DNA from 3 places in the Shewanella sp. BJSY2023SW001 genome. Region 1 is predicted to be linked to each of the others. Evidence: predicted binding sites of a transcription regulator. Region 1 holds the regulator's gene; each other region holds the start of a gene.
The links. The regulator ArgR, encoded in region 1, controls arginine synthesis, uptake and breakdown. The targets are predictions, from matches to a motif close to ANTGAATANNTATTCANT.
Positions count from the first base shown of each region.

Region 2: ACMHXH_RS12760 (YjiH family protein) is a predicted target of ArgR. The motif match lies at 5,493-5,510, and genes of this name have one in related genera.
Region 3: argA (amino-acid N-acetyltransferase) is a predicted target of ArgR. The motif match lies at 3,043-3,060, and genes of this name have one in related genera.

Region 1 is NZ_JBKORF010000063.1:60,140-67,881, reverse strand. Features, by position in the region: gene pssA (CDP-diacylglycerol--serine O-phosphatidyltransferase) at 1-841, opposite strand, end outside; gene ACMHXH_RS14490 (DUF4124 domain-containing protein) at 932-1,375, shown strand; gene mdh (malate dehydrogenase) at 1,453-2,388, opposite strand; gene argR (transcriptional regulator ArgR) at 2,674-3,144, shown strand; gene ACMHXH_RS14475 (Dyp-type peroxidase) at 3,205-4,140, opposite strand; gene ggt (gamma-glutamyltransferase) at 4,239-5,882, opposite strand; gene ACMHXH_RS14465 (ABC transporter ATP-binding protein) at 6,155-7,198, opposite strand; gene ACMHXH_RS14460 (ABC transporter permease) at 7,195-7,742, opposite strand, start outside.
Region 2 is NZ_JBKORF010000054.1:563-8,304, forward strand. Features, by position in the region: gene ubiT (ubiquinone anaerobic biosynthesis accessory factor UbiT) at 1-426, opposite strand, end outside; gene ubiU (ubiquinone anaerobic biosynthesis protein UbiU) at 567-1,568, shown strand; gene ACMHXH_RS12745 (U32 family peptidase) at 1,579-2,439, shown strand; gene ACMHXH_RS12750 (hypothetical protein) at 2,473-3,180, opposite strand; gene ACMHXH_RS12755 (methyl-accepting chemotaxis protein) at 3,705-5,249, shown strand; gene ACMHXH_RS12760 (YjiH family protein) at 5,540-6,898, shown strand; gene ACMHXH_RS12765 (ATP-binding protein) at 7,052-7,321, shown strand; gene ACMHXH_RS12770 (UDP-2,3-diacylglucosamine diphosphatase) at 7,411-7,742, shown strand, end outside.
Region 3 is NZ_JBKORF010000053.1:43,785-51,526, reverse strand. Features, by position in the region: gene trxA (thioredoxin TrxA) at 1-65, shown strand, start outside; gene rho (transcription termination factor Rho) at 279-1,544, shown strand; gene argA (amino-acid N-acetyltransferase) at 1,652-2,971, opposite strand; gene ACMHXH_RS12435 (alpha-2-macroglobulin) at 3,644-7,742, shown strand, end outside.

The DNA.
Region 1 (7,742 bases):
CTTTGTTATCGCTATCTCTATTATCTCGGGCATGGGAAGTGGGAGAACCCTCTGCACTTGATGCTTTGCCATCACTGTCATCTGTCTCATCGTCATCACCCAAAACGTGAGACACCTTGAGTTTTCTAACGCTGCGAATGGTAACCACAGGCCCCGAGAGAGCATAGAGATAAAACAGCAGACAGAGAATTAATGCAGGTTCGACCGAGATCACCACAAATACGGCCACTACCAGCAGAATCACCAGGAAGTTCACCTTGCCACGCCAATCGACTTCTTTAAAGGAGTGATAGCGGAAATTACTCACCATCAACAGACCGGCAACGGCCGTGACCAGAGCCACCAATATACCTATATCATGCCCTGAGACGCCGTAGCCCTGCCCCAGCCAGACACTGCCGGCAATAAGAGCCGCTGCGGCCGGACTGGCAAGCCCTTGGAAGAAACGTTTATCGGCCACTCCTACTTGGGTATTGAAGCGCGCCAGACGCAAGGCAGCCCCGGCGCAATAGATAAACGCCGCCAACCAACCTATTTTGCCCAATTCAGAAAGCCCCCAGTTATAGGCTATCAAGGCCGGAGCCATACCGAAGGACACCATATCTGCCATCGAGTCGTACTCGGCACCAAAGGCACTCTGAGTGTTGGTCAAACGCGCCAGACGACCATCCAGTCCATCAAATAACATGGCAACAAACACAGCAATAGCCGATGCCTCAAAGTGCCCATTCATGGAAGCGATAACAGCATAGAAGCCCGAGAACAATCCTGCCGTTGTCATCAGATTGGGTAACAGATAGATACCACGGGTTTTTATTGTTGGCTTGGATAAATTTTGCATACACTTAACCTGATGGTGTAATCAAACTCATAACGGCAAAGATAACACACTTGCTCAGACAAGCTCACCCTGCAGAAACGGAAACAAACAATGATAAGGATCAGCCTATTTATGGCTCTGCTGGCATTACTCGGAGCCAACGCTGCCTCGGCAACCCCCATTTATACTTGGGTCGATGAAAATGGCGTCACCCACTACAGCCAGGAGCCGCCGCCACAACAGCAAGCCACCGAACTGGACAGCCAAAATCTGCAACCCGCCAGAATCGGCACGGTCGCGCCGCAGCGAAAAGATGACATTGTGCTGGAGACTGAGTCTGAGAAACAGGCCAAATTGCTCAAGGAGAAAGATGCAGTCCAGGCTCAGGCTATATGCGATAAGGCCAAATTCCAATTGGATGTCCTCAATACCCACACCAGGCTACAACGTAAAGATGATGTCTCAGGTGAAATGATTAAGATGACTGAAGAAGAACGGCAGGCGCAGATAAAGGAGCAGCAGGAAAGAATTCGGCTGTTTTGCCAAAGAAACTAGCCAGCAAGGCCAGAGTAGAATAGGTTCTAGTAGCAAAAAGGAGCGCCGAAGCGCTCCTTGTTATTCCCGGAGTCGACTTACTTAACGAAGTCTACACCCAGTTTGATATCCGCCTTCAAGGTATCCAGCATGGCATCACGGGCGTTGGCTTCAAACGCGCTCAGTTCACCATATGGCAAAACCTTTTCGATACCATTTTTGCCGAGTACCACTGGCTGGGCAAAAAATTCAGCGTGTTCACTGCCACCGTCTACATAGGCGCACTCGATCACATTGGCTTCACCCTGCAGACCGCGGATCAGCGACAGACCGAAACGGAAAGCGGCCTGGCCCATGGACAGAGTCGCGCTGCCGCCACCGGCTTTGGCTTCAACCACTTCAGTACCGGCGTTTTGAATACGCTTGGTCAGGGCAGCAACTTCTTCATCGGAGAAGCTGACACCTTCAACCTGAGACAACAGAGGCAGAATGGTCACACCGCTGTGGCCGCCAATCACATTGACTTTAACATCGGCAACATTCAACCCTTTGGCTTCGGCGATAAAGGTTTCAGAGCGGATGACATCGAGAGTCGTCACACCGAATAGACGGTTCTTGTCGTAAACACCGGCTTTTTTCAGTACTTCAGCCGCAATGGCCACAGTGGTGTTCACTGGGTTGGTGATGATACCGATCAGCGCCTTGGGACAAGTCGCAGCCACCTTTTCAATCAGGTTACGGACGATACCGGCATTGATATTGAACAGATCAGAACGATCCATGCCAGGCTTACGGGCAACACCGGCAGAGATCAGCACCACATCAGCACCTTCCAGTGCAGGTGTTGGGTCTTCACCGGCAAAACCTTTAACTTCAACTGCTGTCGGGATATGACTCAGATCCACGGCAACCCCAGGCGTTACGGGGGCGATATCATAGAGTGACAGCTGAGAGCCGGCAGGTAATTGGGTTTTCAACAGAAGGGCAAGAGCCTGGCCAATACCACCAGCAGCACCTAGTACAGCAACTTTCATAGTTATCTCCGTCAATTCTCGGAATTATGTGTGACATAGATCTAATTCTGTGATGGCGCAACATTAAAGGATCGTCACAAAAATAGCAATTATCCCTTAGTCATATGACTCTGCTTCATCAAAAGCTGAATTAACTTCAGCATTTGCTCTCGCCTACTGAGGCTTCTTTTACCCAACAAATGACCCAAACTGCATTTTTATGCAGGCATCTTGGGTATTTGTTGACACTTACCCGTTTGATATGCAGAATGAGCGAGATTTTCTGAATAACGACAGAAGAAGATAATGCAAGCAAGCAAAAATCAGGATGAGCTAATCAGAACCTTCAAGGCTCTGCTTAAAGAGGAGCGCTTCGGCTCCCAGAGTGAAATAGTCAATGCACTGCAAGCCGAAGGCTTTGCCAATATCAACCAGTCCAAAGTCTCGCGCATGCTGAGCAAGTTCGGTGCCGTGCGCACCCGTAACGCCAAGCAGGAGATGGTCTACTGCTTACCGGCCGAACTTGGGGTGCCAACTGCCGGCAGCCCACTGAAGAATCTGGTATTGGATGTGGATCATAACCAAGCCATGATAGTGGTACGTACCAGCCCGGGGGCGGCGCAGTTAATTGCCAGGCTGTTGGACTCCATCGGCAAGCCAGAAGGTATTCTGGGCACTATTGCCGGTGATGATACTATCTTTATCTGCCCTTCCAGCATCAAGACCATTGATGAAACGCTGGAAACAGTCAAATCACTGTTCAATTACACAGACTAAGTTGAACATTTCATAAAAAAACGCCCCTCAATGAGGGGCGTTTTTGTCGCTATCGCGTTATTAATCATCAAACTGGATCATAAAATCCAGAGATGGGGCAAAGAAAGAGGAACCTGTTACCGCCTGAGTAAAGTGCATCAGGTGATCATGGTGTCCTTCTCCGTCACCGAAAACCATACTGTGAAGCATCTTTTCGAAATGGCTTGGTGTCTTACAAGTAGAGATAAACATCAATCCCTGTTGTTTGACTGAACCATAGGGCATGCTCTGACGCAGGATCTCCATCGACTCACCATTGTCATACTTGAGATTTACCCGCTTGATATGCGCCGTCAGCGGTTTGTCTTCCGAGGCGTACTCTATGTTGTCCTGCTTGGTGCGACCTATGATGTCTTCCTGCTTTTTCTGCGGCAGTCTGTGCCACTTACTCAAATTGTGGACATATTTCTGTACATGAATGTAGCTACCGCCGCGAAATGCATCGTCTTCATCCCCTACCAGGGCCACAGCTTGACGACCTCTGCCCTTGGGGTTTTCTGTGCCATCGACAAAACCGGTCAGATCGCGGCTGTCCATAAAGCGGAACCCGCGCTCCTCCTCCTCCAGTTCGGCCAACCCTTCCAGCATTTCGTTGACCTCATTGGCCACCAGATGAAGAATATCCAGGCGATCACAACGCAGGTGAATAAAGATATCGAACTCTATCGCCGGCGCATCCCGGTTACCCGACTCCATCGCGGGGAATGGCTTGAGTTCAGCCGGTCTGCTTCCCGGATAGAGGTGATCCCAAAAGTTGGCACCAATCGCCACAAAGGCATTAAAGGCACTGTCGGCATACTGATCTGCCAGCTCATACAAATACTGGGCAACATTGGCCAGACAAGGGCGCAGTTGTGACTCCCCGCCTTCGTTGGCATTGAACATCAGATAAACACTGTGCAGATTTCCCTCTGCGCAGATCCCCAGCTGTTCCCGTGGCATAACCTGTGTATCCATTTGCAATCTACCCTTTCAGATTAATTCATCTTCGGCCTTATTATCCGCAACTTGAGCATTAATTTGAATTAGCTCACGCACGTTTTTGCCGATTACTTTCAATAACCTGATGCTTGTCCGTCTTTACGGGACTCGGACGCTCCCCGATAAACGCCACTTTCAACATTAACGCCTATGGCCTGATAACCACCGAAAGCCCCGAGAGAATCACTTAAAGTATGCCCCTTTTTCATCAGCTCACGGCGGGTTTCCATGGAAAAGCCCGACTCGAGGCTGATATAACCGCCATCTGTCATCTGCTCGCCGGTCGGTTGGCTGGAACCTGTATGCAATATTCTCGGAGCATCGCCCGCCTCCTGCAGGTTGAGGCCAAAATCAATCAGATTAATCATGATCTGGGCATGCATCTGGGGTTGGGTGGCTCCCCCCATGACACCAAAGCTGAGCCAGGGCTTGCCATCTTTGGTGACAAAGGCCGGAATTATGGTATGAAACGGTCTTTTACCCGGTGCATAGGAATTGGCACGCCCGGGAGTGAGATCAAACAGTTGGCCTCTGTCCTGAAGCACAAATCCCAAATCCGGAGGCGTCATGCCTGAGCCCATGCCACGATAATTGCTCTGGATGAGGGACACCATATTGCCTTCTTTATCGGCGGTAGTGAGATAGATGGTATCACCGTGTAAAAGATTGGGATTACCCGGCTCAACACTGGCGGCGGCTTTGTCAGCATCGATAAGCTTGGCTCTGGCGTAGTTGTATTCTTTGGAGATAAGTGACGCTACCGGCACTTTGGCAAAGTCCATGTCAGCGTAGAACTTGGCTCGGTCGGCAAACGCCAGCTTTTTTGCTTCCACGAAATGATGCACATATTCGGCGCTGTCCAGCCCCATGGCCTTGAGATTAAATGGCTCCAGGGTTTTAAGGATCTGCAGTGCCGCTATCCCCTGGCCGTTGGGGGGCAGCTCCCAGATATCATAGCCCCGATAATTAACCGATACAGGTTCAACCCACTCACTCTTGTGAGAAGCGAGATCTTCATAGGAAAGATAACCGCCCTGTTGTTGCATATAGGCGGCAATACTGCGGGCTATCTCTCCTTTGTAAAAGACGTCCCTGCCCCCCTTGGCAATTTTTTCATAGCTGTTGGCCAAAGCCGGATTTCGAAACAATTCACCGACGGCCGGCATGCGGCCGCCTGGCATATAGGTTTCTTTAAACCCCGGGTATTTGGCCAGCTTGTCACCGCTTCGCGCCAGATAGAAGGCGATGAGCTCGGAAACCGGAAATCCTTCACGGGCATAATGAATAGCCGGCGCCAGGTTATCCTTCATGGGCAATTTGCCGAACTTGTCATGCAGTTCATACCAGCCATCCACGGCACCGGGCACGGATACGGGCAAAGGTCCATAAGGCGGCAGATGCTCAAGCCCTTTTGCCTTGAGCATCTCCAGCGTCAGAGAAGCCGGACTGCGGCCAGAGGCATTAAGCCCATAGAGCCGCTGCTCTTTGGCGCTCCAGACAATGGCAAAAAGATCGCCGCCTATGCCAGAACCAGTAGGCTCCACCAACCCCAGCATGGCATTGGCGGCAATCGCGGCATCCACGGCGCTGCCACCTTGTTTGAGAATATCGACCGCCACCTGAGTCGCCAGTGGTTGGCTGGTTGCCGCCATACCATTAACCGCATAGACTTCAGAGCGGCTCGCAAAGGCCGCGCCCGTGATTCTATCCATCGCCATGCTTCCCGTGCTGCAGCAAACAGCCAAACTCCCGATGACGCCGAGTAACAGCTGACGACATGAGCTGTTGCTGATATTCCGTATCCCTTGTGCGTCCTGCATTTTATTATTGCTGTGGTTATGCATCTCGCCTCCGCTCTCATCCCGGAGCGGCGCATGGGCGAGTCCGGGGTTCAGTGAATACCTATGGTGAATTCAATCAAACCGATTGTTTGGTATAACACAGAGACAAACAAATTATCACCCACAGCAAACTTATGAAACAATTGTTGTTAACAGCCATTACCGAACAACACCAGCGGATGTTCCAGTGTCGACAGCCTGACTCTCTGCCCTGGAGAAAACTGTACCTGATGACTACGGACCTCTAGAGTGACGCCCTCTTGCTGCACATCATAATGGCAAACATTGCCCAGAAAACGCCGCTCGGTAACCACGGCCAGCCCCTGTTCGTCGGGTTGTAACTCCAACTGCTGTGGCCGCAGCAACAACTCACCCTGCCAGTTCAGTGGCAAACCATGGGGCAAAGAGCTCTTAAGGCGGCCGATTTGAGTATCGACACAGTGCTCGCAGCTGACCTTGGCCTTAAGATAATTACCACTGCCGAGAAAGTCCGCCACATAGCGATTGACCGGGTTGGCATAGAGAGTTTCGGCACTGCCTTGCTGCACTATTTTTCCATCTTCAAACAGCGCCAGGGTATCGGCAAAAACAAAGGCCTCATCCTTACTGTGGGTCACAAATACGGCGCTGACGTTACGGCTCTTGAGGATCGCGCGAATCTCCAGCATCAGCTCGCCGCGTACCTGGGCGTCTATATTGGAGAAGGGTTCATCCAACAACAGCAGTTCAGGTTCATAGGCAAGCGCCCTGGCAATCGACACCCTCTGTTGTTGACCGCCGGACAACTCGTGGGGATACCGTTCACCAAGCCCCGGGAGCTTGACCAAATCCAACATCTCCTCGAGCCGGCTCAGGCGCTGCGCCTTGTTCAACCCCTTGACACCAAAGAGGATATTCTGCGCGACCGTCAAGTGGGGAAACAGGGCATAGTCCTGAAAGATCATCCCCACGCCACGCTCCTCTCCAGGAACCTGCAGCTTATCCGTGGTTACTGCACGGCCGCTGATATGAATTTCACCGGCGGAGACCGGCTGCAGTCCGGCAATGGCTCTGAGCAGAGTCGTTTTACCACAACCACTGGGTCCGAGCAGGGCGGCAATTTCACCGGCTTGCAAAGTAATGCTCAGCCCTTTGAGCACCTGCTGGGCGCCATAATGGCTATGGAGTTGCTTGACACTCAGGGTCGACATCAGTTGTTTTGCTCCAGCGAACGGTTGAGATAAATCAAGGGCACCAGCCCCACCAACACAATAACAATAGCCGCCAACGCCCCCTGCTCCAACTGCTCATCGGAGACGTATTGGAACACTTGGGTGGCCAGGTTGTGAAACCCGACAGGGCTTAGCAACAAGGCAGCCGGCAACTCTTTCATCGCCTCGATAAATACCAGCAGCAGAGCGGCAAAAATACCGCTGCGCAGCAGTGGCAGATGGATTAATGCCAGTACTTTACCCGGTGTCTTGCCCAGGCTGATGGCCGCCATGTCAAGAGAAGGCGACAGCCGTTTGTAACTGCTCTCTATGCTGCCGATGGCGATGGCGGCAAAGCGAATACAAAACGCCAGCACCAGGGCGGCGATACTGCCGGTGAACAAGAGCCCCGGGCCTTGACGCTCGAACAGAGCGTAGAGATCATCGATTCTGAAATCGAGCCAGGTCAGCGGAATAAGCACGGCAATCGCCAGCACAGTGCCCGGCAGTGCATAGCCGGTACTGACCAGACGGGATGGCAGCATGT
Region 2 (7,742 bases), on a different contig from region 1:
ACTTTGAACATCTATGCCAAGCAGCAAGTTTTTAACCTCGAGTCCCAATTCGGTATCGCCTTCTATACTCAGTCGGCGCTGGAAGAATAGAGTGTCCGGATCCTCTTTGGCGGCTGCCACCAGCAAGAGTTCGGCGCTATTGGCACTGAAAGTGACTTCCGGAGCCGTAAAAGGTCGCACCTTGAAGCCCTGTTTGAAGCTGACTTCAAATGCCAATTCCATATCCTCGACCCGGACGCCAACCCATTGGTCTTCAAGAAAATCCAACTCGCCATCCTGAACCTGCTCGCTAAGCAATACCGCCAACAACTGTTGCAGTACACCCGCCTTGATAGTGAAAGGAACCAAATTCAGCGGTTTCCCGGCCAACTTGGGAGCCAGGGTGAGAATATCGCGCGCCGCCTTGGCGGCTAAAGCCGTGCGCATCTTGAGTTACTCCTGATAAAAAAGCCCAAACTCTGGCAGTCTAACTAAGTTTTATGGTTATAAACCTGTTTTATATCAACTCTATGAGATCCAAAGGTCGATAAACTGCTGCTTTGTTTGCAATTAGGGAGAAAGTTAACATGGAACTCCTGTGTCCGGCCGGGAACTTGGCTTCACTCAAGGCCGCTCTCAACGCCGGCGCCGATGCCCTCTATCTGGGGTTGAAAGACGATACCAACGCCCGCTCATTTGCCGGGTTGAACTTCACACCGACCAAGCTGCAACAGGCAGCCAAAGAAGTAAAGTCACAAGGGCGCAAACTGTATCTGACTATTAATACCTTTCCGCAGCCGGGTGAAGAGAAACGCTGGTATCAAGCCGTCGATCTGGCCGCCAACACAGATATTGATGGGCTGATCATGGCCGATCTGTCGCTGCTGGATTATGCCCATAATCACTACCCTCACCTGCCGTTGCATTTGTCGGTACAAGCCAGCGCCACCAATATCGGCGCCTTGTCGCTCTATAAGCGAGAATTCAACATTGAGCGCGCCGTACTTCCCAGAGTGCTTTCCATCAAGCAGGTCAAGGATCTCGCCAAAGCCAGCCCGGTTGACCTGGAAGTGTTCGCCTTCGGCAGTCTATGCATTATGGCCGAAGGACGCTGTCAATTATCTTCTTATGTGACCGGGGAATCTCCCAACTCAGGAGGTTCCTGCTCACCGGCAAAACATGTGCGCTGGCAGGAAAATCAAGGCTGTCGCCAGACCCGTCTCAACGAAGTCTTGATTGACAGCTCGGGGTTGAATGAACAGATGGGCTACCCTGTGGTATGTAAGGGACGATATCTGACCGAAGAAGACAGCCAGCCAGGCTTCTTGCTGGAATCCCCCACCAGCCTCAATACTTTGGACTTACTGCCGGAACTGGCTCAGGCTGGCATAGTGTCGCTCAAAATTGAAGGTCGCCAACGCAGCCCCGCCTATGTGGAACAAGTTACCCGGGTTTGGCGCCAGGCACTGGACACCTATCAGAATGCGCCTGAGCGGTTCCAATCCAAACCAGAATGGCATGCCGCACTGGCCAAAGTATCCGAGGGACAAACCACTACGCTGGGTGCCTACGAGCGCAGCTGGCAATAGGAAGTTTTCTATGAATATTTCTCTTGGCCCGCTGCTTTATTGCTGGCCTAAAGCACAGGTACAAGCCTTTTACCGTGAAGTAGCAGACAGCACTATTCCACTGATTTATCTGGGAGAAGCCGTTTGCAGCCGCCGCAGGCAGATGAAGTTTGCCGATTATCTGGCCCTGGCCCATGAACTCAAAGACGCCGGTAAACAGATCGTACTGTCAACCTTGGCCTTGATAGAAGCACAATCCGAGCTTAAAGAGCTTAAGAAACAACTTGATAATGGCGAATTTATGGTTGAAGCCAACGATATGGCCGCCGTAGGTATGGCGCGAGAACAGGGACTGCCCTTTGTCTGTGGCGCCAGTATCAATAACTACAACAGAGCCAGCCTGGACAAACTGCACCAATGGGGCATGCAGCGCTTTGTGATGCCCATTGAGCTGTCAAAGACTTGGCTACAGAAAGTCACTACTCCCGCACCAAGCTTTGAAGTCGAGTTATTGGGCTATGGTTATCTGCCCTTGGCCCACTCGGCCCGCTGTTTCACTGCCCGCCATCGGGGACTGGCGAAAGATGACTGTCAGACAATATGCATCCAGCACCCCAAAGGCCTGGTCGCACAAACCCAGGAGCAACAGCCGCTATTGCGACTCAACGGTATCCAGACTCAATCGGCAGGCCGCTGCGATCTCAGACGGGATATTCCAGAAATGAAACGTTTGGGCGTTGACTGGTTCAGGGTATCACCCGATGGCCATGATTCTATCGCTCTGGCGGAATCTTTACGGCAAGATGCAGGGAGTGAAGTCGACGCCGAAACGAGCAATGAAGCCTGTAATGGATACTGGCACGGCGCGCCAGGCATGGTCTATAGACGTTAAATCAAAATCTTACGCAAGCTCGTGTTTGGGCTTTTAATATGGATGTTCAACAGGCTCCTGTTCATCGGGAGCCTCTTTTGTACACAGCAGCAAACACAGGACCCAGAGCATAAAACTGCCGAGTCCCAGCCATACGAGCACCGCCGGCAACCAAAAGTCGGGGCGCGGTAATTGCAGCACCAACTCATAGTAAAAAGGATTGTCTCCCTCGGTAATACCAAGTTCCAGATATGGCAAAAACAGAAAAGCGCCCAAACTGATGCCGCTGATAAGCGCCGGGATTAAGGTCCATAAGGTGGCCGCGACAAAGGGGCGTTGTACTAGATAAATTAGATAGCAACCTACGCTGATACAGCCAAAGATGAAAAACCACTTCAACATCATAGTGTGGAGATGATAGACATTGACCGGAAATAAGCCCACCCCGGCGAGCGCCATACAGGTCAGAGTCAAACTGAGATAAAGAAGATGACCACTCAATTGGCGAGATAGCTGCAGGATAAACAACCAGCAGAGTACCAAACTCAGGCTGCCAAAGAACAGACCACCATTAAGAACCACTGCCAAAGATGAATGACCATAACTGCCCAATTCACTCAAACTGTGATTGAGTAAACTGAAGCCCCGGCCATCGCCACTCTGATAGCCCAAGATAACCAACCCCAGGCCCAGCAGCAGTCCAAAGAGTCCCAGCAAACCAAAGCTCAACGCCATTCTTGCCAGTCTCTGTCTTCTTAACATGCCAGTGTTTGCCCCGGATTAGGTTTCTGCAGTCTAACTTACATGCTCCAGATTTTTTTTAAAGTCCGGGCAAGGTCTTTTTGCGTTACTGATCGCTTATTTACCCGAGTTTAAACAACAAAAGTCGCTCCCGGTCGAATTATTGCATTTTGGCACCAGAGTATAGATTCCGGTTCGTTGGCCCCTGGCTTATTCAGCAACTAATTGATGATATTGATTCTAATCGTCAAGATGATGACAGCCACGGAAATTGACATGGCTTGTCCAAGGGCAAAAATGCACCAGCAGATTCCACTGTAGTCAGCCGATAGCCAGTTTATTTATAGCGTTTTATCCCGGCCAAAACACTGACCACAGAATTTTACAATTAGTATTCATATCAATGATATGCAAATACTGGTTCCTAAAAGATTTGTCAAAAAAGCCCTCCCCCCAATAACCACAAAAATGTTATGCTTATCACACTTAAAACGATAATAAGGCCTGAATCAACATAGGGCCACTAACTCTGAGCCGGAATAAAGATGTCCACAAGGAATTCCACCACTACGGACAGGGAAGTCTGTCTGCAATCCACCGACGAACTCATTTCCACCACAGATCTTCGCGGCGTTATCACTTACGTCAACCCTGCCTTTGCCAAGATCTCGGGTTTCTCTGAAGTCGAGCTATTGGGCCACAGCCACAACATGGTTCGCCATCCCGACATGCCCAAAGCAGCCTTTGCCGAAATGTGGCAATGCCTCAAGGCGGGCCAATCCTGGCGGGGATTGGTCAAAAACCGTTGTAAGGATGGTGGTTTTTACTGGGTCGATGCTTTCGTTTCCCCCATCTTTGAACAGGGAAAAATCATTGGTTATCAATCCGTCAGGGTTAAGCCCAGCCAAGAGACTGTTAAGCGGGCCATCAAAGTTTACCACCGTCTGAACCAAGGGAAAGAAGTCAAAGATCCACTGACGCTGACACAAAAACGCTTGCTTTCAGCACTGATGGCTGGGGCTGGTCTGCTACTCTGTGGTTATATTTGGGGATTGGGAGTGATGTTGGCCGGGGCCATATTGATGGCGCTCAATCTGGCAATCTTCTATGACGAAGCCTTTCGTATTCCCGCCCGACTGATGACACTCAAGCAAGAGTACGACTCTATCAGTCGCTTCATCTATGCCGGGCAAGACACCTCATCTGTGCTCGAATTCCAGTTACAACGTAAAGCTGCCATGCTTCAAGGCGTATTGGGCAGGACTCAGGATCAAGCTCTGAAAACCAATGATATTGCCGCTCAGTTGGTGGTGGCCACCGAGCAGGCCAGAGTCGGCATGGATCTGGAGCAGCAACAGATGCATCAAATTGCCAGCGCTATCGAAGAGTTGCACGCCACAATCAGTGAGGTAGCCGACAATACTCAGGCTACTTCTGGCCGTATAGATGAGGCTTATGGCCTCTGTCGTCAAAGCCGGGATGTGATGCATCAGAACAGCAAACATATTCTCCACCTAGCCGATGATGTTGCCAGGGCGGCTTCCAATGCCAAGCATCTGAACGATGAAGCTCAGCAAGTTGCCAATGCCATGTCGGAAATCGATGCCATTGCCGATCAAACCAACTTGCTGGCCCTCAATGCAGCCATAGAAGCAGCCAGAGCCGGTGAACAGGGACGCGGTTTTGCCGTAGTCGCCGACGAGGTCAGAGCCTTGTCGGCTCGAACCCAAGAGTCCACCAAAAGCATTTCAGCCAGCATAGAGACTATGTTCAGCATGCTGACCAAGTGGGCCACTGAGATGGAAGCCAGTAGACACCAAGCACAGAAATGTGCAACCGAAGCATTATCGGCAGTAGAGTCCATCAACACAGTTAACCAGGGAATGAGTGAAATACACGATCTCGCCAGACAAAATGCCGTGGCAGCCACTCAGCAGGGGCAAGTGGTACAGGAAATAGCAAGTGGCATCCAGATGATTCATGGCGCCACCCGTGACAACGTTTCTGCCCTAGGTCAAGTAGAGCACGCCGTATTGCAATTAAAGGCCAGTGCCGACAGGTCATTGAATCTGAGACAAACCTTCGGTTAAGGCTCAATCCTGGACTTGACTCGAGCAACAATTATTTAACTATTTATTTTTGAAGACTTTTTTATTAGGAACTGCTCAAACAATAATTACGCAAAGACTGCTAATAACTATGCTGTTGTGATCAAAGAGACAGAACTGACAGCGAATGAATTTACATAGCCGCATTAAGGGGGTAATCTTGCCCCCTTAAATTCTGGGGCTGGCTGAATGAAAATGCATCCAAAGCCAATATTGCCCCTGGCGAGTAACTTTTTACTCATTCATTAGTGTAAATTCAGGGTGTAACAAACGTGGCAAACGAAAAACAACCCCGCAACATAGCAACTATACTCACCTTCCTGGTGCCATCCCTGCTCGGTGTCTTACTCTTTATGACACCTATCAGTTATAACAACGAACTGACGATCCCTGTAGCTGTGTTGGCCGGTGAACTCAAGGGTTTGCTCAATGATTATCTGACCGGCATAATTTGCGCGATAGTGGTATTTATGGCCACTGCCAGTGTGTTGGTAAAGCTCCTTCGTCCCGGCTTCGTCCGCCACAGCAAGTTTCTTAACTCTCTGTTGAATATCAGCCCTGCCTGGCTCTTGGTTAGAGTATTGGGAGCAATATTTATCTGCCTGACCTTCTTCCAGGTTGGCCCTGAGATACTCAGAGCCGATTCCACCGGCGCCTTGGTAATGAATGACCTGCTGCCGCTACTCTTCTGTGTGTTCTTTTTTGCCGGTATGTTCCTGCCTTTATTGCTCAATTTTGGCCTGCTGGAACTCTTCGGTACCTTACTGACCAAATTGATGCGACCGGTATTTAACCTGCCGGGACGCAGCGCCATCGACTGTATGGCCTCTTGGCTCGGGGATGGTAGCGTTGGTATTCTGCTCACCAGCAAGCAGTATGAAAACCGCTTCTATACCCAACGTGAAGCGGCGGTTATCGGCACCACCTTCTCGGCAGTCTCTATCACCTTTACCCTTGTGGTGCTCACTCAAGTGAAACTGCAGGCAATGTTTGTGCCCTTCTACCTGACCGTCTGTCTGGCCGGTATTGTTGCCGCCATAGTTGTGCCCAAGTTGCCGCCGCTGTCACGCAAAAAAGATCTCTATGTTGATGGCAGCCCCAGGCAGAAAGATGATGAGTCACTGCCGCAAGGCCATAACTCCCTGTCCTGGGGGCTGGAACTGGCGCTCACCAAGGCAGCCAATACCGGCGGTATATTCAAGGTGCTCTCCGAGGGGGTAAAGAATGTCATCGATATGATCTTCGGGGTACTCCCTGTCGTAATGGCAATAGGCACCATAGCTTTGGTCATCGCCGAATACACCCCGGTATTTGACTATCTTGGCATGCCTTTTATTCCGCTGCTGGAATTGATGCAAATCCCCGAAGCAACACAGGCCTCCAAGACTATAGTCGTTGGGTTTGCCGATATGTTTATCCCCTCGATTCTGGCCACCAGCATAGAAGCCGACATGACACGTTTTGTGATTGCGGCGCTGTCGGTCACCCAATTGATCTACATGAGTGAAGTAGGCGCTTTGCTTATCGGCAGCAAGATACCGGTGAAAATTTGGGAGCTGTTCGCCGTCTTCCTGCTACGTACTCTGGTCACCCTGCCGGTAATTGCCGGAATGGCACATCTGCTGTTCTAGGGGCAATGTAACCTAACCTCCCGACAACGGCCGCTACATGCGGCCGTTTTTGCAGCATCACCTATGAAATCCCCCCCGTAAGTATCTGTGTCACCGCGGCTTCGCATCTGGCAGAGAATGTTAAAGCCTTCAACAAGTGCTTTTACGCCAAGGATGTCGATCAGCAAGATTTGCGAACAGTACCAGAGTGAAATGGCCGATTGCTGCCGACTGATACTGACTAACCTGGAGCGCGCCGCCAAGCGGAGCCGCAGCTTCAAACCGCTCTGCGTCGATCAGTCCCATGAACAACTGCGGGAATTTAAACTGGTGACTCAAGTGCTTGGCGGCGAGATCCGCCTGATCAGTGCACCGGGGCATGGCAGCGAGTTTCGCATCATATTGCCAAATGATATCGAGATGAGTTCGGGGGCGTCACAATAAGGTCATCGAGACGTCACTTCAAGGTCAAATAACTGACTTAGAGTCTTTCACAGTCAAACCCGTTTCACTGGTTTTATCCAGGAGCCGCGATGAAAGACAGCAAGTCATTGGTCAACAAACCATCGACATTTCGCCCATACTCCCGCCGCACAGCCGAGCCTGTCATCAAGCTCAACGCCCTCTGGCTCTCGGATATTCACCTGGGCAGCATTGACTGCAAGGCCGAATACCTGCTGCACTTCCTAAACAGCGTTCAGCCCAAGGTGCTGTATCTGGTGGGGGACATAGTCGATATCTGGGCCCTCAAACGCCGGGTATTCTGGCCCGAGAGTCACAACCAACTGCTGCAAAAACTGCTGCAGATGGCACAGAGCGGCATCAAGCTGGTGTATCTGCCCGGCAACCATGACGAGCTGTTTAA
Region 3 (7,742 bases), on a different contig from region 1:
TTGCCAATCAAGTTGGCGCCCTGTCCAAGACTCAGTTGAAAGAGTTCATCGACGCCCAGATTTGATCACTCAAATCAAATAAGTGACACCCGGCACGCCCTAGAAATAAAAATGTGCCGGGTTCAGTTAAACTTCTGGACGCCCTGTCCTGATAGTGCTACTTTAATAACCAGATTCTTTCTACTAACCCACTTCTCGCTGTTCAATCAACATCCATCAAGTCCAATTTGAGAGATTGAGCGCGTAAGCTTTGTCGCGTGAAACAAGACCCACCAAAAATGAATTTAACTGAATTAAAAAACAAGTCTATTGCAGACTTAGTCGCACTGGCCGAAGAAATGAAGCTGGAGAATATGGCTCGTGCCCGCAAGCAGGATATCATCTTCTCTATATTGAAAGCCCATGCCAAGAGTGGTGAAGACATCTTCGGCGGCGGCGTTCTGGAAATACTTCAGGATGGATTTGGTTTCCTGCGCAGTTCCGATGGTTCGTATCTGGCCGGTCCCGATGATATTTATGTTTCGCCAAGCCAGATCCGTCGTTTCAACATGCGAACGGGTGACACCATTTTCGGCAAAATACGTCCCCCAAAAGAAGGCGAACGCTATTTTGCTCTGTTGAAAGTCAACGAAGTTAACTTCGACAAGCCTGAAAACTCCCGCAACAAGATCCTGTTTGAAAACCTTACCCCACTGCATGCAGAAGAACGTCTGCGTATGGAACGTGGTAACGGTTCCACCGAAGACATCACCGCCCGAATTCTGGACCTCTGCTCACCCGTGGGTAAAGGCCAGCGTGGTCTGATTGTTGCGCCACCCAAAGCCGGTAAGACTCTGCTGCTGCAGAACATTGCCCAGTCCATCACCTATAACAACCCTGAAGTGGTGTTGATGGTACTGCTGATCGACGAACGTCCTGAAGAAGTGACCGAAATGCAGCGTCTGGTTCAAGGTGAAGTGATCGCTTCCACCTTCGATGAGCCTGCAAGCCGTCACGTACAAGTTGCAGAGATGGTTATCGAAAAGGCCAAGCGCCTGGTTGAACACAAGAAAGACGTAGTGATCCTGCTGGACTCTATCACCCGTCTGGCTCGTGCTTACAACACGGTTGTACCTTCATCCGGTAAGGTACTGACAGGTGGTGTAGATGCCAACGCACTGCACAGACCCAAGCGTTTCTTCGGTGCTGCCCGTAATATCGAAAACGGTGGCAGCCTGACTATTATCGCCACTGCGCTTATCGATACCGGCTCCAAGATGGACGAAGTAATTTACGAAGAGTTCAAGGGTACAGGTAACCAGGAACTGCATCTGTCACGCAAGGCCGCTGAGAAGCGAGTATTCCCTGCCATTGATTTCAACCGCAGTGGTACCCGCCGTGAAGAGAAACTGACCACGCCGGATGAGCTGCAGAAAATGTGGATCCTGCGTAAGATCCTCAATCCTATGGATGAAGTCAGCGCGATGGAATTCTTGATCGACAAACTGGCAATGACCAAGACCAATGAAGAGTTCTTCACTGCGATGAAGCGCACCAAGTCTTGATGCAAAAGGCAACGGTCCTCATAGGACCGTTCCTACTCTGAAATCCATTAACACCATTCAGTCAAAGTTTGCTTAACTGAATGGTGTTATGTCAAACAGGTTGAATCTTACAGGTCGAGTGCCAAGATTTTCGAGCGGCGCTGGTAGTTGTAAAGCTGCTTCTTCTTGTTAGGCAAAGCATCCACCTCCACCAATTCAAAACCATGCTCAAGGAACCAGTGAATACTACGGGTCGTCAACGCGAATAACCTGGAGTAACCACGTACCTTGGCCTGGCCTATGATGTTTTGCAGCAGCAAGCTACCGCGATCGGCATCGCGATAGTCAGGGTGTACCACCAAACAGGCAAATTCGCCGGCATTATCCTCTTCAAAGGGATAAAGCGCCGCGCAGCCTATCACCAAGCCATCACGCTCAATAAGCATAAACTGCTCTACCTCTATCTCCAGTTGTTCGCGGGAGCGACGCACCAGGATACCCTGCTCTTCCAACGGGCGGATCAGGTTGAGTATGCCGCCAATGTCGGCAATGGATGCACGCCGTAAGCGCTCGGCACTCTCAGTGACTATCTGGGTACCTATACCTTCACGAGAAAACAATTCCTGCAACAGGGCGCCATCTTCCAGATAGCTGACCAAATGGCAACGGGGTACGCCACTGCGACAGGCATCAATACTGGCCTTGAGAAACGCCATGGTGCCGACGCAACCTTCACCTTGACCAGCCAGTTTATCGAGAATTTTCTGGGCATCGTTGGGCATCAGCTCGGCAATCACATCACCATTACGGTCCAAAATACCGTTCTGGGAGCTGAAACCTATCATCTTGTCGGCTTTGAGCTTGATTGCTACTTGAGTCGCTACCTCTTCAGCAGTGAGGTTAAAGCTCTCGCCGGTGACCGAAGCAGCTATCGGCCCCATCAGGATGATGCAGTTATTTTCCAATTGCCGCTTAAGCCCTTGAACATCAATACGGCGCACCTTGCCGGAGAGGCAATAGTCAATGCCATTGTCGACCCCCAAAGGCTGGGCGATGACAAAATTACCGCTAACCACATTGATCTGAGCTCCCTGCATAGGTGTGTTCGACAAGCTCATGGACAACCTGGCTGTAATATCAAACTGCAAAGAACCAGCCACCTGCTTAATCAGCTTGAGAGTGGCTTCGTCGGTGATCCGTACACCTTGATGATAGGCGGGCTCAATCTGATGATGAGCCAAGGATTCATCTATCTGCGGCCGGGCGCCATAAACCAATACCACCTTGATCCCCAGGCTATGCAGCAAAGCAACATCATTGATGATGGAACGAAACTTAGGCTGAGCCAGCGCCTCCCCTCCTAACATCACAACAAATGTCTTACCCCTGTGAGCATTGACATAGGGAGCAGAATGACGAAAACCATCAACCAATTCTGTGGTACGCACCTTGGGATTTACCTCACACTCGTTAAAACCGGCAGAAATGAATGCCACACCTGTGGCACGAACAATATGTTAATGCATTTAAATTCACTTAAAAAGCATTTATTTTCACATGCAGTTATTTTAAGCCCTAACCATTCACAAGCAGGAGAAGCAATCTCCAAATGCTTTTCCCAAAGACCACTATCGAGTCAATATTCGCAGCCAGGGTTCCAGTTACTGCAAAGAAAGGTATAGCAGGGATCTGTTGAGAATGTATGAACCTGTAGCGCCCCGGAACCAGCGCCATAAGGTTTGCTATTATCGATGGGCAGATAGACAGGACCTGCAACTCAACCTGCCCCAAACAAGAAGAACTCCAGGTAAGAGACACGGATACGGCGAATATAAAGTACAAAGTCAAACCTCGAGTACCGACGTCCTGCCGGCGGGCTCGTAGCTGGGAAGGAGGGTTTCTGCAAATATCGATGCAACTGCCGCCCTATTATCAATTTTGAATTCAAACGCGGATCAAAAATCAGCCTGATTGCTGTACCATATAGCCACAGTTACAGAGGCGATATCGAATAGGGCATCACAGCATCGGCCCGGTCTGATTGACATCGGCGACTGACATCTTTAAAACGTCACCCAACTTGGCGATAGCGCTACGAGACACAGCAAGGACATGGACTGATGGGACAGCTTATAGGAAATTTCTTCTCGGTAGTTTGGCGAGTTCTCGCTGCCGTTTTTGGTCACTGGCAAGCGCCGCCCTGGATGCATTGGTGCATAAAACATCCCTTTAAAGCATTGGGAAGCCTACTGCTGCTATCTGTATTGACTGTGCTTTGCTGGGGCGGCTGGTATTGGTACCAGCATTTACCCAAGCCCTATACCCTGCACTACACGCTCAAGGCGCCGAGGCTGACCGATTACCACCAAGCCAAACCTCAGGTCGCTCCCTTGACCCTGACCTTCAGTGGTTCGGTCGCGCCTTTGGATGTCATAGGCAAACCCGTCTCCAAGGGCGTCAGTCTCAGCCCCCAACTCGCCGGACAGTGGCGCTGGGCCAGTGACAAACACCTGCAATTTACTCCGGATAACGACTGGCCGATTGCGGAAAAGTTCGCAGTCAGCCTGGATAAGAAGCAGCTGCTGGCAGACCATATCTTACTGGATAAATACCAGAGCGAATTCAGCACAGCCGCCTTCACGGCCACCATCTCTGACGGACGCCTGTACCAGGATCCGGCCCAGCCGAGTATTCAAAAGCTGGTCGCCACCCTGGCCTTCAGCCACCCGGTGGATACGGCTTCGGTCAAACCCCAACTGGCGATATTGCTGAGCCCCGGCTTGACCTACAGTGGCAATGGCGATACCGAAGTCACCTTCGACGACAAGCATCTGTTCGCTTACATACATTCTCCTGCGCTCGTCACGCCACTTGAGCAGAGCACTGTAACCCTGGAAGTCAGCAAAGGGATCCTGGCGGCCAGCGGCGGCAACAAGGCGGGCAAGAGCCAATGGCAAGTAGAGGTTCCCGGCCGTTATCAGCTGAGCTTTAAACACCCTCAGGTCAACTTCGCCTACAACGACAAGGATGAACCCGAGCCGGTATTGACAATGGAAAGCTCACGTCCGGTCAACGACGAAGCGCTTCAAGGCAAGGTACATGCCTGGTTGCTGCCGCTGAAAAATCCCAAGGGAAGCCGTCACTGGTATCAGGAAAATGTCACCGAGCAGGTGCTGGCCAAGGCCGACAAACTGACTTTGACCCAGATCCCCGGCGCCGAAGGCCTCAACCAGTTGCACAGCTTCAAGCTGAAAGCTCCGGTCGATCGCTACGTGGCGGTAATGGTGGATAAGGAAGTCGAAGGCCAAGGGGGTTATCTGTCCCGCGATGCCGTGCTGACTGTGCTGCGAATGCCGCAATATCCCAAGGCGCTCAACTTCCTCGGCGAAGGCTCCTTGCTGACTCTGGACGAAGATCAACGCCTCGGCTATCTGGCCCGTGGGGTGCAAAAGGTGCAGATTGAAGTCGCCCAGTTGCTGCCTGATCAGCTCAATGCCCTGATAGATCAAAGCTCGGGCAGCTTTGCCGAGCCCTACCTCAACAACACAGATTTCGACCGTTTGGTCACCCGTCAGGTGTTCAAGCAACAGCTTGCCGGGCGCGATCCCAGCAAGACGCTCTACGGCAGCGTCGACCTCAAGCCCTTCTTCAAGGACAAGCGCGGCATCTTTGTGGTCAAGCTGACTCCGGCCGATGAAAGAGACAGCCAAACCTTCGACTATTACCAAACCGAGGCCCACGATCTGCGCTTTGTGGTCGTGACAGATCTGGGGATACTCGCCAAACGCAGCCGTGATGGCAGCCAGGATCTGTTCGTGCAATCCCTCGGTAAGGGGACTCCAGTGGCCGGAGCCCGGGTGGCCGTCATCGGCCGCAACGGTTTGCCGGTAGCCGAGGCTTTGACCGATGAACGCGGTCATGCAAGCTTTGCCAAGCTTGGCGATCTACGCCGGGAAAAGACCCCGCTCTACTATCGGGTCGAAAAGGATGGCGATCTCTCCTTCCTGCCGCTGGCTGATTGGCGTCGCCAGCTCAATCTGTCCCGTTTCGACACCGGCGGCAGCTACGAGAGCGACGATCCCGGCGCCCTGAGAGCCTACCTCTTCACCGACCGCGGGCTGTATCGCCCCGGTGAAACGGCTCATATCGCCAGTTTGGTGCGGGGCCAGGACTGGAGCACCGCCCTGGGTGGCCTGCCGGTAAAAATGCAGATCACCGACCCCCGCGGGGTGACCGTGCTGGATCGCACCTTCAAACTCGATGGCAGCGGCTTTGACAGCCTGGACTTCAGCGCCGGTGAAACCGCTGTTGCCGGTGACTATCTCGCCACTCTGTCCCTCATCAAAGACAGATACCGCCTCACACGTCTGGGGGATGTCACCTTCAAGGTGCGCGACTTCGAGCCGGATCGCATCAAGGTGCGAGTCTCTCTGGGCACCGACAAGCAGTTTGAAGGCTGGCGCAAGCCGCAGCAACTCAAGGCCGAGGTCTTGGCCGAGCAACTCTTCGGTGGCCCGGCGAGCGATCGCCGAGTCAGCGGCGAAATGGTGCTATCACCAACCGATATCAGCTTCAAAGCCTGGCCCGGCTATCGCTTTGGGGTATTGGGCAAGCTCAAGGAATCGTTCCGCGAAGACTTGAGCGAAACCACCACAGACGGCGAAGGCAAGGCCAGCCTGGACTTGGCGCTGGACCGCTTTGCCGGCAGCACTTACAAGCTGCACTTGCTGGCGCGGGTATTTGAAGCCGGTTCAGGCCACGGCGTCAGCGCCCAAGACCAGCTACTGGTATCCGATGCCGACTGGTTACTGGGCTACAAGAGCGATGGCGATCTGGACTTCATCAGCAAAGACGGCAAGCGTGTGCTCAACCTGCAAGCCGTTGGCCAGGACCTTCAAGGTGTAGCTACTGAGCTCAAAGTCGAGCGTATCGCCCGGCGCTGGGTGTCTGTGTTGGTGAAACAGAATGACGGCACCTACCGCTATGAATCGCGCCGCAAAGACAAACTGCTGGGCAGCAGCGCCCTGAGTCTGGCCGCAAGCGGTGGCCAATTGGAACTCGACACCAGGGAGCCGGGTGACTACCGCCTGCGACTGCTGGATGAAAACGGCCGCCAGTTGAACCAAATAGATTACAGCGTTGCCGGCAGCGGCAACGCCAGTCGCACGCTGGAGCGCAACGCCGAGCTGGAACTGACGCTAAACAAGGCAGAATATCTGCCGGGTGAAAGCATTCAGGTAGCGATCCAGGCCCCTTACAGCGGCGCCGGACTCATCACCATAGAGAGAGACAAGGTTTACGCCTTCAAATGGTTCAAGGCCGACAGCACTCGTTCGTTGCAAAGCATTACCCTGCCGCAAGGCATTGAGGGCAATGCCTATATCAATGTGCAGTTCCTGCGGGCACCGGACTCGGAAGAAGTCTTTATGAGCCCGCTGTCCTATGCCGTGAAACCCTTTAAGGTGGATCTCGGTGAGCGGCGTCAAGCCATCGCCCTGAGCCTGCCGGAAAAGGTTAAACCCGGGACGCAACTGGATATCGACCTCAAGCTGCCAAGCAAAGCCAGAGTCGTGGTATTCGGGGTTGATGCCGGTATTTTGCAGGTGGCCCGCTATGAAGCGCCGGATCCACTGGCGCACTTCTTCGACAAGAAGGCTCTCAGCGTAGATTCGAGCCAAATTCTCGACCTGCTGCTGCCGGATCTCAAGGTGCTGATGCGCCAGGCTGCCCCCGGAGGTGACGCCGCCGCGCTGCTGGCAGCCAACCTCAACCCCTTCAAGCGCAAGCGCGCCAAGCCTGTGGTCTACTGGTCGGGTATTCGTGAGTTGGCCGCCGGAGAGCAGCGGCTGCAATATACTGTGCCCGACAGCTTCAACGGCAGTATCCGCTTCTTTGCCGTCAGTGCCACCGAAAGCGGCATAGGCACCAGTGAGGCCAGTGTCGCGGTTAAAGCGCCTGTGGTGATGAGCCCCAATGTGCCGGCTTTCCTGGCACCCGGAGACAGCGCCGATGTTACTGTGGGACTCTATAACACAGAAGCCGAGGCGCAGGATGTTACCCTGACCCTCAGCCTGAGCGGCGCCCTTCGCAGCGACCTGCAACCGCAGCAGTTCCATATCGAACCGGGCCGAGAGGCCACGGCGCACTTTGCCGTCAAGGCAGGCGAAAATCTGGGTCAAGGAGAACTCCACTGGAAGCTGGCCACCAGCGAAGGCGAGC